Regions from separate parts of the Ruegeria sp. BHSC029 genome, predicted to be linked through region 3. Evidence: riboswitches for the same ligand, from Rfam matches in the RefSeq annotation. Region 3 holds a riboswitch; each other region holds the start of a gene.
What was found. A riboswitch is a leader RNA that binds a small molecule or an ion and turns the genes downstream of it on or off. The one in region 3 is predicted to bind cobalamin.
Positions count from the first base shown of each region.

Region 1 (3,202 bases), on a different contig from region 3:
CACCGGATGGCCGGGCTGCTGGGTCTGGTCACCTCGTACGAGAAGCGCAAGTTCAACCTGGGCTATCGCCGGGCCGAGTTGCTGGCCGACATGCCCGGGTTCTCGGCCGGGACCGCGCTGCGGGGGCACGAGTTCCACTATTCCTCGATCGTCGAGCAGCCCGACGTGCCCTTGGCACGGGTTTTTGACGCCGAAGGCGCCGAAGGTCCGCAGACCGGATCGCGCCGCGGACATGTCACCGGTACGTTCTTCCATCTGATCGCAGAGGCCAGCGCATGAGCGGTTTCGTTTCCTTCATCGGGTCCGGTCCCGGCGACCCGGAATTGTTGACCCTCAAGGCCGTGGACCGGCTGCAAAAGGCCGATGCGGTACTGTTCGACGATCTCAGCAGCGGGCCGATCCTGAGCCATGCGCGCAAGGAGGCCGACCTTGTGGGCGTGGGCAAGCGCGCCGGGCGGCCCTCGCCCAAGCAGGACCATGTCAGCCGCCTGCTGGTCGAGTACGCCCAGACCGGCCAGCGGATCGTGCGGCTGAAATCGGGCGATGGCGGCCTGTTCGGACGGCTAGAGGAGGAACTGGTGGCCCTGCGCGCTGCCGGGGTCGCCTACGAGATCATTCCGGGCATCCCCTCAGCCATTGCCGCGGCTGCCGCGGCAGGCATCCCGCTGACCCGGCGGCTGACCGCGCGGCGCGTGCAGTTCGTCACCGGCCACGATGTCAGCGGGAAGCTTCCCGAGGACTTGAACCTGCCCGCGCTGGCCGACCCGGGTGCGACGACGGTGGTGTTCATGGGCAAGCGCACCTTTCCCCTGCTAGCCGGCGCGCTGCACGCGCATGGGCTGCCGCTGGATACCCCCGCGCTGATGGCCGAGTCGGTCTCGACGCCTGAGCAGTCGCTGCACCGGTCCACCGTCGGTGCCTTGGCCGAGCGCCTGGGTTCCGAGATCGGCACCGCGCCAGCGCTGATCCTCTATGGTCCGCTGGCGGAGTTCGACGATGATTGATCTGGTCTTGATCGGGATCGGCACCGGCAACCCGGACCACGTGACCTTTCAGGGCGCGCAGGCGATCCGCGCGGCCGATCTGATCCTGATCCCGCGCAAGGGCGCCAACAAGGCCGATCTGGCCGGCGTGCGCGAGGAAATCATCCGCAAGGTCACCGGCACACCGCCCCAAATCGCCTATTTCGACATCCCCGAGCGCCGGTCGCAAGATGGCTACCTGCGCGGCGTGGATGAATGGCACGACGCGATCGGCCTGCGCTGGCAGGAGGCGATGGCCCGGCACCCCAAGGCGCGCACCGTCGCCCTGCTGATCTGGGGCGACCCGTCGCTCTATGACAGTTCGCTGCGAATCGCGGCGCGGCTGGACCCGCAGCCGAACACCACGGTGATACCCGGCATCACGGCGCTGCAGGCGCTGACGGCGGCCCATGCCATGCCAATCAACGAGATCGGCGCGCCTTATCTGGTCACCACCGGCCGGCGCATCCGCGACGAGGGCTGGCCCAGCGACGCCGATACGGTTGCGGTGATGCTGGATGGCGAATGTTCGTTCCAGATGCTGGACATGGCCGATTTTGACATCTGGTGGGGGGCTTACGTGGGTATGCCCGAGCAGATCCTGATCAAAGGTCTGCTGGCCGATGTGGCCGATGAGATCCTGCGCACCCGCACCGAGGCCCGCGCCTGGCACGGGTGGATCATGGATATCTATGTTCTGAAAAAGCGCGGGAATTGACGCGAAAGGTCGCAAATGGCGATTGCGCCACAGCGGCATTCACGTCTAAATGGACGGGTCTGGTCCTGCCGGAGACATCCGGATGCTAAGAGGGAATTTGGTGCGGCCTGCGCGCAGGTCAAATCCGAAGCCGCCCCCGCGACTGTAAGCGGTGAGCCCTGTTCAACCAGCCACTCCCGATCCGTTCGGGGGGAAGGCGAACAGAGGCGCTGACCCGCAAGCCAGGAGACCTGCCAGGCGAACAATGAAACACCGGCCGTCGGGTGCGGCGGCACAGGAGGACAGAAAATGACGACACAAACGCAAACCGCATCAACGGCACGCGCTGGCATTCTTTCGGCAGTGTTCGCGGCAGCCCTAGGCCTGGGGATCATCACCTTGGCTGGTCACGTTCAGGCATCGGCGCTGCATGACGCCGCGCATGACGTGCGCCACGCAACCGGCTTCCCCTGCCACTAAACCAATGTTCAGTCGCATTCTGACCAGCGCGTTGTTCGCTGGTGCTGCAGCCGGGTTGATCGTCGCCCTGCTGCAGTTGGTATTCGTGCAGCCCGTGTTGCTGCATGCTGAACTCTATGAATCCGGAGAGCTGGTGCATTTCGGAGCCGAAGCCGTCTCGGCCCATCCCGAACTGCCGGGCATGTTCTCGGACCTGACCCGCGACGGGCTGAGCGTGGTGTTCACCATGCTGACCTATACCGGCTATGCGCTGGTTCTGGTCGCCCTGATGTCGCTGGCCGATGCGCAAGGCCACCCTGTTGACGGGCGCACGGGCGTGCTGTGGGGCCTGGCCGGTTTCATCGCCTTTCACCTGGCGCCGGGCTTCACCCTGGCCCCCGAGGTTCCGGGTGTTGCCGCAGCCGACGTGTTCGCGCGGCAGATCTGGTGGTGGGCAACCGTCGCGGCTGCTGGTGTGGCCATGTGGCTGATCGCCTTTGGTGGCAACATCGTCAGCTATCTGGTTGCGGCCGTGCTGTTGATGGCCCCGCACCTGATCGGCGCGCCGGAACCCGACGTGTTCACCGGGCCGGTTCCGACCGAGATCGGGGCCCTGTTCGCAGCACGCGCCTTTGGCGTCGGCCTTGTGGCCTGGGTGCTGCTGGGTTCGTTTGCCGGGTATTTCTGGCAAAGCGAGGGCAAGCGCGTCGAAGCCGCGGCCTGATCTCCGAAATCCCACGACCCGCCGGCGCCCAACCGGCGGGTCATTTGCTTTTCAAGGAAACATGATGACACGCTCGCTTGCTCTTTTCGCGATCGGTCTGGTCTTTGGTGGGGGTGCCGGGTTCGTGCTGGCCGCGGCCAACGGCGTCACCTTCGATGGCCACGACCATTCCGACCCCGCCCAACATGGCGGCCATCACGCCGAGGCCAAGGCCCATGACCACAGCGCCGCCATCAACCTGCCCGCCGGACCGGACGCGCTGGGGCTGGAGATCGCCGTCTCCCCCGACCCGATGGCGGG
Region 1 covers NZ_JBXWRU010000002.1:400,432-403,633, forward strand. The annotation lists gene AC2FML_RS05675 (cobyrinic acid a,c-diamide synthase CobB) at 1-279, shown strand, start outside; gene cobA (uroporphyrinogen-III C-methyltransferase) at 276-1,004, shown strand; gene cobF (precorrin-6A synthase (deacetylating)) at 997-1,740, shown strand; cobalamin riboswitch at 1,784-1,992, shown strand; gene AC2FML_RS05690 (CbtB domain-containing protein) at 2,029-2,199, shown strand; gene AC2FML_RS05695 (CbtA family protein) at 2,204-2,902, shown strand; gene AC2FML_RS05700 (hypothetical protein) at 2,967-3,202, shown strand, end outside.
Region 1: it holds a riboswitch for cobalamin, as region 3 does, so the genes downstream of both, AC2FML_RS05690 (CbtB domain-containing protein) here and AC2FML_RS16315 (DUF1636 family protein) in region 3, are expected to answer to the same signal.

Region 2 (3,202 bases), on a different contig from region 3:
CTTCCATGATGGCCACGCAATGCTCGCACTGGCCGCAGGGTTCGGTCGTTGGGCCGCCATTGCCGTCGGGTCCGATGCAGTTCATGCCCTTGGCGATGATCCGGGCCGTGGTCGTCTTGCCGGTGCCGCGGATGCCGGTCATGATGAAGGCCTGCGCGATCCGGTCCGCCTCGAACGCGTTTTTCAGCGTGCGCACCATGGCATCCTGACCGACCAGGTCGGCAAAGGTTTCCGGGCGGTATTTTCGGGCGAGAACCTGATAGGCGGGGCTGGACTGTGTGGTCATGTCTGCTCTGACGGATTCGTACTGACGATGCAGGGTAGAGTTCCAGGTGCCCCGCGTCCACAGCACCGGTGCAGGTTTTTCGCTTTGGCGAGCGCGCGGTGTGAGGCATACTGCGCGGATCAATTTCAATCAGCCAGTTTCGGGGGGAACGTCTGATGACAAATCTTGTGGTTCATGCATTGCAGGTGGGCGGCGGTACGCTGGCCCTTACCTCGGTTCCCGGCGGTGGCGGCGACTATGAGGGAGATCTGGACCTGATTTCAGCCTGGGCGCCGGGGCTGGTGATTTCGATGACAACCCTTGCCGAACTGGTTTCTGTGGGTGCGGGCGAATTGGGCTGTGACATTCATCGGCGCGCCTGTCGGTGGGCGCATCTTCCGGTCGCCGACTTCTCGGCGCCGTCGACCGAGATATCCGGCCGATGGCCCGAAGTCAGCGCCGCCGCCCGCCATGCGCTGTCGGGCGGCGGGCGGGTACTGGTCCACTGCCGGGGCGGTTGTGGGCGGTCTGGCATGGTTGTTCTGCGCTTGATGATCGAGAGCGGCGAGCAGCCGGAACAGGCCCTGAAACGCCTGCGGGCCGTACGCCCCTGCGCGGTTGAGACTGATGCTCAGATGGACTGGGCCGTCGCCCCAGCGCGCGAGGCACTGGCGACCTGACATTCAGGCGGTTGCGCGGAACTCGCGCTCGGCCCTGACCACGGGCATGATCGCCGTGGCCTGCAGCATCGCACAGGGTCGATCACTGATGACCTGCGCAGGCAGGGCGTCGCTCTGGTCGTCAAACAGCATGTCGGCGTAGGTATCAAGGCAGTCGGACGGGGTGTCGGCGGCCGCTCCGCAATACACGCGGATCCGTTCGGGACGTGCATCGAACCGCGCCGTGCAGCCATGTTCGCAATGGGCCAGTTCGCTACTGCCTTCCACTTGGAAGTCGGGGGATGTAGCCGCCTGCGCCGTCGCCATTGCCTGCGCGATGGCCCGTGCCATGCGCGCCAATGCCGGGCAGGTCTTTCCGGTGCGCTGGCAGATGGTTGCCGCGAATTCATGGGTATCGGTCTTCCAAATCATGTTGCGCCCTCCGCGCGCTGGGCGAGGTGGATTTGGACAGACGCCGGTTTCAAGGCCAGACCCTGCCCGGACACCCCGTCCGAGTTTCGGTTTCACGTTTGATGGCAGGTCTCCTGACTTGCGGGTCTTTGCTTTGCCGACCTTCCCAACCTTGCGGTCAGTGGTATTTAGGCATCGCTCTCCGCCTACAGTTGCGGGGGCAGTCGCGGCCTTGGTCCGCTCCGGAGTTCCGGGTTGGACCGCACCGTGTTCCCTTTTCATCCCGGACCGAAACGGCACGGGAACCATCCCCTCATCGCTAGCGGTGTATCCGGGATCGAGTCAAGACGGTTTCAGCCCGGTTGCCGGAGTGAGTCCCAAGGGAGCAGATCAGGCAGTCTGCGCAGCACATTCGAATCCCTGCGGGCACGGGCCAATTGCCAGCCGCCTTGCATCACGATGAACAGGGTGTCCGCAGCATTTTCAGGGTCGGAAACTCCGAACCGCGCGGCGTGGTTTCGAACTTCGATGATCCAGCTTTCATACAGACGGTCTGCATGTTCCCGAAACGCGCGGTTGTCGGGGCTTTCGAACAGGGTGGCGGCGATCGGGCAGGTCTCCCATTGGGCCGAGGTGTCGAACAGCTTCGCGATCTTGTGGCACAGGGTGGTGACCCCGTCGCGAAAATCCGCGGCGTCGTCGAATGCCGCAGCGATCATGCTCAACATCCCGTCCGAGGCCCAACTGGCCGCCGCCAGGGCCAGATCCGGCTTGCCCTTTGGAAAATGGTGATAAAGCGAACCCTTGGGGGCTTGCGCTTCGGCCAGCAATTCCGCCAGACCGACACCGTTATAGCCCGAGCGCTGGAACAGTCGGGCGGCAGTCACGATCAGGCGATCTTTGGTGTTTGGTGGACGTTGGGTCATGCAGGCCAAATATTGACAGGCCTAGACCAATTGGTCCAGACACAAAGTATTAGACCGATCGGTCCAGAGTGTTTGGAGGCAAAGATGTTGGATTCGCAGCACGCGGTTGACGTGGAAGACTTTAAGTTTCCGTCGGGCCAGACCCAGCTGGCGGCGCGGCTTTACACTCCGGCGGTCGAGCCGCAAACCGTTGTTGTGCTGAACGGCGCAACAGGAGTGCCACGTGACTACTATCAGCACTTTGCTCGCTGGCTGGCCGCCGAGCGCGGTATGGCTTGCCTGACATATGATTACCGGGATTTCGAGCATTCGCTGACCGGGCGGCTGAAAGACTCGAAGGCCACGATGGCGGACTGGGCGCTGATCGACATGCCCGCAGCGCGTGCCGAGATGCGCCGTCGATACCCGCAGGCAAAACTGTGGGTGATCGGGCATTCGGTCGGTGGAATGCTGGGTCCGCTGCAACCGGAAATCGAACAGATCGACCGGATGATCTGTGTGTGCGCAGGTTTGGTGACGGTGGCCGATCACCCGTGGCCCTACAAGGGCTTGGCGACTCTGTTCTGGTATGGCCACGTGCCACCTCTGGTGCGTCTTCTGGGGTACCTGCCGGGGAAACTTCTGGGATTCGGAGCCGATTTGCCGGCGGGCGTCTATTGGCAATGGCGCAAGTGGTGTACATCGCCCACCAGCTATCTGCCCGAATTGGGAGACACGCTTCCCCAAGCGGATTGGAGTCGGGCGAACGCCACGGCGGATATCATTGCGTTCGAGGATGACCAGACTGTGCCACCGCCCGCCGTCTGGCGGCTGGCTGAACTCTATGGTCCGACCGCCCGTCGGCATTTGTTGGAGCCGAGGGATTTCGGACTGTCCGAAATCGGTCATATCGGCGCCTTCGCCCGGCGCAGCAGTGCCGTTTGGCCGCGATTGATCGCCTG
Region 2 covers NZ_JBXWRU010000004.1:552,410-555,611, forward strand. The annotation lists gene AC2FML_RS12800 (DNA polymerase III subunit gamma/tau) at 1-286, opposite strand, end outside; gene AC2FML_RS12805 (protein-tyrosine phosphatase family protein) at 442-945, shown strand; gene AC2FML_RS12810 (hypothetical protein) at 949-1,356, opposite strand; cobalamin riboswitch at 1,443-1,660, opposite strand; gene AC2FML_RS12815 (TetR/AcrR family transcriptional regulator) at 1,689-2,222, opposite strand; gene AC2FML_RS12820 (alpha/beta hydrolase family protein) at 2,346-3,202, shown strand, end outside.
Region 2: it holds a riboswitch for cobalamin, as region 3 does, so the genes downstream of both, AC2FML_RS12810 (hypothetical protein) here and AC2FML_RS16315 (DUF1636 family protein) in region 3, are expected to answer to the same signal.

Region 3 (3,202 bases):
GACGACTTCCTCCCAGGTGACGGTCGCCCAGCTTTTCTCGAAATCATCCATGATGTTGACGCCGCCTGCGGCCTCGATCAGAGCGGTCGGCATGGCATAGCGGCCGGCAGTGAACGGCGTATCCTCGCCGCTGTCATAGACAAAGACACGCAGCGGCTCGTCCGAAGGATTCAGGCTGAATGTGATCTCAGCAAGTTCGGCCTTATATCCCTGGACCAGCTTTTGCGCCCTGTCTTCGACACCGAAGATACGACCGAGGTTCAGAAGATCGTTGTACATGTCGCTCATGCTGGCTTTGGGCTTGTCGCCGATATGGATGCAGCTTTCAGTCAGTTCGTAGACTTTGATCCCGAAAGGTTCGAGCGTCTCTGGCGTCACCTCGCCACCCACTTTCATCCCGTAGTTCCAGCCCGCGAAATAGAAATCGGCATCTGCGCCGACCAGCACCTCTTTGCTGGGATACTTGGCCGACAGCTCGGGCAGCTGCTGCACTCCGGCGCGCATGTCCTCGTCCAACGTCTTCCAGCCGGAAATGCCGGTATATCCCACCATTCGGTCGGCCAGGCCCAGCACCAGCATCATTTCCGTCAGGTTCACGTCGTTCGAGATCGCCGCCTTGGGCGGTTCGTCAAAGGTGACGGTTCGATTGCAACTTTGCACGGTGGTTTCCGCGATCGCGGTATTGGCGGCCAAAGCCAAGCCCAGGACTAGGGTGGTCGGTTTCATTCCAAGCTTCCTTCTGGTTGGGGATTGGGGAGTTGATAGGTCAGGTGAGGTTTGTGACTGAGGCTGAGTTGCTCTTGCCGGGCGGTGACATCGAACGTGTCAGAGACCAGCCTGTCACTCAGCACTGTCTGGGTTGGGCCAAAGCCGCAGGGTCGACCGTTCTTCAGAATCAGAACACGGTCGCAGACATCGGCGGCCAGGTTCAGATCGTGCAGCGAGGTGACGATCGTCAGGTCGAGGTCCCGGATCAGCCGCAACACCTCTAGCTGGTTGCGGATGTCCAGGTGGTTGGTAGGCTCGTCCAGCACAAGAATCCGGGGCTCTTGGGCAAGGGCGCGGGCGACCATCACACGCTGACGCTCGCCGCCGGACAGAGTGGCCAGCCCACGGTCGGCAAACCCGTGCAGATCCATTCGGTGAAGCGCGGACTCGATGATCTGGTGGTCACGACTGCCGGGCGTGGACAGGCCTAACCGGTGCGGCACACGTCCCAACGCCACGATGTCGCGCACGGTCAGCGCGAAATCCGAGGGCTGCTCCTGCAGCACGGCGGCAACCTGACGCGCCAGCGCCCGGGGGGCCATTCTTTTGACGGACACGCCGTCCACCAGAATGTCGCCCGAGGACGGACGGTGATAGCCGTAGATCATCCGCAGAAGGGTTGTCTTGCCGGCACCGTTCGGCCCCACAACCCCCATGACCTGCCCGCGCATCAGCGCAAAACTGGTCTCGTGCAGCACCAACGGCGCTCGTTTTCGCGGCGCCCAGGTGACGGTATCCACCGACAGCAAAGGCGCGCTCATGAGGCGCAATCCGCATTTTCCGAAGACGCAGCCATCGCGGCTGGAATGCGGGCCAGCGTCGCGTGGCGAAGCCCGGCCGGGCGGTCGACCGAGCTGCACCATCCATCGCGCAACTGCTGGTACAGCCGGGCGAATTCCACCAATGCCCCGGTCTCTTCAGACGTCAGGCCGCCAAACAGGTAAGATGCCTTGCCCGGCGCGTGATAGGCGACGGTACAGGGTCGGGTGCACCCGGCCATGCAGGCCGCACCGGAAACGTCAAAACCTGCCAAACCGTCGTCTTCGGCCAGCGCGGCGCGCAATCGTCCGATCAGGTCAGGCCCGGGGCGTACGGCTGCGCCCTTGGGTCGGCAAGATAGGCAAACCGTGATGTGATGTGTTGATTGTCGGCTCACTTCGCCCTCCGCGAAATCGCGGGACGGAAAGGGAACCAGTCATGTCAGCGGCGCAAGCCGAAAATGCCATCTTGGCCTCCTTCCGGGACACCCCGCCCGGGTTGAGTTGCGTTTGATGATGGCAGGTCTCCTGACTCGCGATGTATGGCTTGCCCCGCCTTCCCAGACCTATCGGCCCAGTGGCATCCGGGGGTCGCACACCGCCTACAGTTGCGGGGGCAGTCACGGAATTGGCGTCAGAACGGCGCCGCACCGTATTCCCTTTTACCCGACCGCCGAAACGATCGGGAACCATCAGCGCAAATCTCATCCATGAGTCGGGTTGCACTGTCAACGACGTTCTGGGCGGGTGCGTAATGGAGGTATCCAGGCGACCCTTCGGCACCACCTGAGCGACAGACCGGGCCGAGAATCACGTCGTTTTGACCAACTGGATTAAGATAGCTCGGAAGGTCCCGAAACACGGCGGCGCAAGCGGGCCGACTGCCAAGCCTCCGTGAGCGGCCTCGCCTTTTCCCTTTGAATGCAGAAGCCTATCGTTGGAAAGCGTACAAAATTTACGCGCGGAAAAATCATTGATTTATCCTGTGATTGATTCAAACATACGAACTCGACACAACTTTAGCTTTACCTCCGTTGTTGTCGCTGTCGCCCGTTTCGTCGGGCCCTTCCGACTGCTGGAGTGAGTGCTGGCGGTCGGAAGGCATTTTACGAAGATCAGCGTTGGGAGGACGCAGTGCCGGGATTAAATTTACGAACCCTTCCGCGAAAGTTCGCACCGGTTTTTACCCATAATGTCATAACATCAGCACGCTTTGTTCACGGTCCCGGGGATCGGCAGAATATCTGTCTGCCAGCCATGTCATTGGCCGCAAAATCGGGGACCGCTTAGACGTGAGCGCGCAAAATAAGACCACCTATTCCAAAAGTATCAACAAATCTGTGAGGAGAAGAAAATGATTAACAAAGTCACGATGATTTCAGGCGCGACGTGTTTCGCACTGCTAGCGGCCTGCGACGACACCAGCACGTCTAGCGCACCTGCCGAACTGACACCCGCCCAACAGGCGTGTCTGCGAGACGTGGCCAAAACAACCAACAATTCGCAAGTGGTCGTGCTCTCATCCGCGTTCAGCGAGGCTGGAACACAAGTCACCGTTGGGGTTGGAGAGGATCGGGCTCCGTGGAATTGTATTGCCTACAGTGATGGCGCGACAGCTGGTATCGAGTTCCTGGGCGACGAAGGCGCGTTGTGACCCGTTTGATGCGTAGCCGAAA
Region 3 covers NZ_JBXWRU010000006.1:268,454-271,655, forward strand. The annotation lists gene AC2FML_RS16305 (ABC transporter substrate-binding protein) at 1-726, opposite strand, end outside; gene AC2FML_RS16310 (ABC transporter ATP-binding protein) at 723-1,529, opposite strand; gene AC2FML_RS16315 (DUF1636 family protein) at 1,526-1,924, opposite strand; cobalamin riboswitch at 2,028-2,235, opposite strand; gene AC2FML_RS16320 (hypothetical protein) at 2,881-3,180, shown strand.

Region 4 (3,202 bases), on a different contig from region 3:
CTGTCCGAAAAGGACAGCACCACCAGATCCGCCGGGCTCTGGCCCAGATCGGTCGGGGTCTCGGTTTCTTCGAGCCCGTGGCTTTCGCGGAAGACGACGTGCATCGGTGCTTACTCGGCGGCCTCGGTGACGCCCGTCAGGATGCCGCGGATCGCGGCCTCGTCGATGTCGTCATGCTCGGCGATGACCACAAGGCGCGAGCGGCGCTCTTCCTCGGGTTTCCACGGGCGGTCATACTGGTGCCGCACCCGCGCGCCGACCGCCTGGACCAGCAGGCGCATCGGCTTGCCCTGAACGGCGGCATAGCCCTTGACCCGCAGGATGTTCAGCTCGTTCGCCAGACGCTCGATATTGGCGACCAGCTGCGCCGGGTCGGTCTGTTCTGGCAGCTCGACCACAATGCTTTCGAAATCGTCATGTTCGTGGTCGTCATGGCCATCGTGATGCGAGGGGCGGGCGTCCATGTCGTCTTCGGCTGCGGCCTCCAGCCCCAGCACCACGCGCACGTCCACCGCACCCTCGGCCACTTCGACCACGGGCAGGGGGCGGGGCGCCTCGGCGGCGATGATCTCGCGCGCCTTGGCCACGCCTTCGGGGCCGGCCAGGTCAGGCTTGGTCAGCAGGATGATGTCGGCGCACGAGATCTGATCCTCGAACACCTCGGACAGGGGCGTTTCGTGGTCGATCGAGTCATCGGCCATGCGCTGGGCATCCACCGCCGCGACATTCGGGGCGAAGCGGCCTGCGGCCACGGCCTCGGCATCGGCCAGAGCGATCACGCCGTCCACGGTGATCTTGGAACGGATGTCGGGCCAGTCGAACGCCTTGAGCAGCGGTTTCGGCAGGGCCAGACCGCTGGTTTCGATCAGGATGTGATCGGGGCGCGGGTCGAGCGCCATCAGCGCCTCGATCGTGGGGATGAAGTCATCGGCCACGGTGCAGCAGATGCAGCCATTGGCCAGTTCCATGATGTTTTCCGCCGGGCAGTCGGGGATCGCGCAGCTTTTCAGGATTTCGCCATCGACGCCCACGTCGCCGAATTCGTTGACCACCACGGCCAGCCGCTTGCCCTGCGGGTTTTGCATCAGATGGCGGATCAGCGTGGTCTTGCCCGAGCCGAGAAAGCCGGTGATGACGGTGACGGGAAGTTTTTCGAGGGTGCTCATGCTCAGGCTCCAATCGGGGGAATGCGGGCGGCGCAGTTCTTGCGGAAATGTTCAGGGCGGTCGCGCCATTTCACAAGGCCATCATCGGCGGCCAGATATTTGGTGGCGCCTTCGACGATGATCTCGACATGGTCGGATTCGTTCAGGTTCTCATAGACGAAGGTCCAGCGCGACGGCCCGCCGCGCAGAACGATCGAGCAGCCCTGATCGCAGTTCGACAGGCATTCGACCGGCTTCAGGGTGATGCCCTCGGGTAGGTCGGCGGCGGCCAGCGCCTTGTGCAGCAGCGTGCCGGGGCGCTGGGCGTCATCCTCGATGGGCAACCCGCGTCGGCAGGTGGTGCAGACCAGCAGTTCAACTGGTGTGGTCTCGGTCACGTCTCTCATCCCCCCTCACTCGGTTGTCGGGGGACGGGGTATGCGCGGGCCACGTTGCGGACATGGGCCCGACACCGGAACACCCCGTCCGGTTTGTCTTCGGGCGTTGGCAGGTCTCCCGGCTTGCGGATGTCAGAGCGGCGCTCTGTCGGATGTCCCGCCTTCCCGGCCTGCGGCCAGTGGCATTTGGGCACCCTCTCCGGTCACGGTCGCGGGGGCGGCTGCGTTTGACGGAAAACCGCTGACGCATTCCCTTTTCATCTGCTTGCACAGACACCAACGCAAGCGACATGCGGCACGGGCAGGGGGGTTGTCAAGCGCGCGGGGCCAAGTGCCTCGCGTCGGATCGAAAAAGCGACTTGCCGGGATCAATCCGCGGCATCTCCGGCCAGCCGGTCGCGCAGCCAGGCCAGGAACAACTGGGCAGGGATGGACGGAGGCGCCGCGCTGACGCTGCGGATCAGATAATGCGACTGGGCAAAGGGAATCGCCGGCCCCGCAACCCGGATCGGCGCGCCCTGGGCGATGGCGTTGCGCGCGAACCGCTCCAGAACGGTGGCATAGCCAGCGCCGGCCATCACCAGTTGCAGCGCCGTGACGGTCGTATCCGCCGAATTACGCGCGGGGCGGTCGGGCAGGTCGGTGCCCGTGGCCTCGAAGTACCGCGCCCAGTTGTCCTCATACCCCAGAATGTGAATCAACGGGCCGTTTTGCAGGTCTGGCGCCGGGTCCTGCGCCCGGCAGACGGGCACCAGCCGTTCCGAGCACAGCTGTTCGGCCGCAACTCCGGGCCAGTCGCCATAGCCCAGCCGGATTTCCACGTCCACATCCGCAGGCGCGGCCGAGTCGTTCCAGATATGTGACACCAGCCGCACCGGGATCTCGGGGTGCTGGGCGCTGAACGCGGGCAGCTCGGCCGCGATCCAGTAGGTCATCGTCGATATCGCCGCCCGGATGGTCAGCGCCTGCCGCGAGGCGGGGCCGAACAAGCTGTTGGTGGACAGCGCAATATCCGACAGCGCCCGGCGCACGGTCAGCGCATAGGACTGGCCCAGCTCGGTCAGCGACAGGTGTCGGGCGTTGCGGGCAAAAAGCGGCTGCCCGAGGTCCGCCTCGAGCGAGCGGATATGCAGCGACACTGCCGTCTGGGTCAGGCCCAGTTCCTGCGCGGCGGTGGTGAAATTCAGATGGCGGGCGGCGGCTTCGAAGCTGCGCAGCCAGGCCGGATTGGGCAGGCGGTCCATTCAGCACCAAAATATTTTGCATTTAGATTGACTTATTATTCGTTTCTTTTGTCGATGGGCAACGGAAATACTCGTGTCAACGAAATTGCGCCTGCGGGAGGGCAGAACATGAAGGTCGGTTTCATCGGTTTGGGCAATGTGGGGGGCAAGCTGTCGGGGTCGCTGCTGCGCAACGGTATCGACCTGACGGTACACGACCTGAACCCCGATCTTGTGGCGGAGTTCGCCGCCAAGGGAGCAAAAGCCGGTGAAAGCCCGGCCCAGATGATGCGCGATTGCGATGCGGTCATCACCTGCCTGCCGTCGCCGGCTGCCTCGGACGCGGTGATGCAGCAGATGCTGCCCGAGGTCACCCGCGGCAAGATCTGGATGGAGATGTCCACCACCGACGAGGCCGAGGTCAAACGCCTGGGGG
Region 4 covers NZ_JBXWRU010000002.1:386,707-389,908, reverse strand. The annotation lists gene cobN (cobaltochelatase subunit CobN) at 1-104, opposite strand, end outside; gene cobW (cobalamin biosynthesis protein CobW) at 111-1,166, opposite strand; gene AC2FML_RS05620 (DUF1636 family protein) at 1,169-1,552, opposite strand; cobalamin riboswitch at 1,635-1,839, opposite strand; gene AC2FML_RS05615 (LysR family transcriptional regulator) at 1,912-2,787, opposite strand; gene AC2FML_RS05610 (NAD(P)-dependent oxidoreductase) at 2,896-3,202, shown strand, end outside.
Region 4: it holds a riboswitch for cobalamin, as region 3 does, so the genes downstream of both, AC2FML_RS05620 (DUF1636 family protein) here and AC2FML_RS16315 (DUF1636 family protein) in region 3, are expected to answer to the same signal.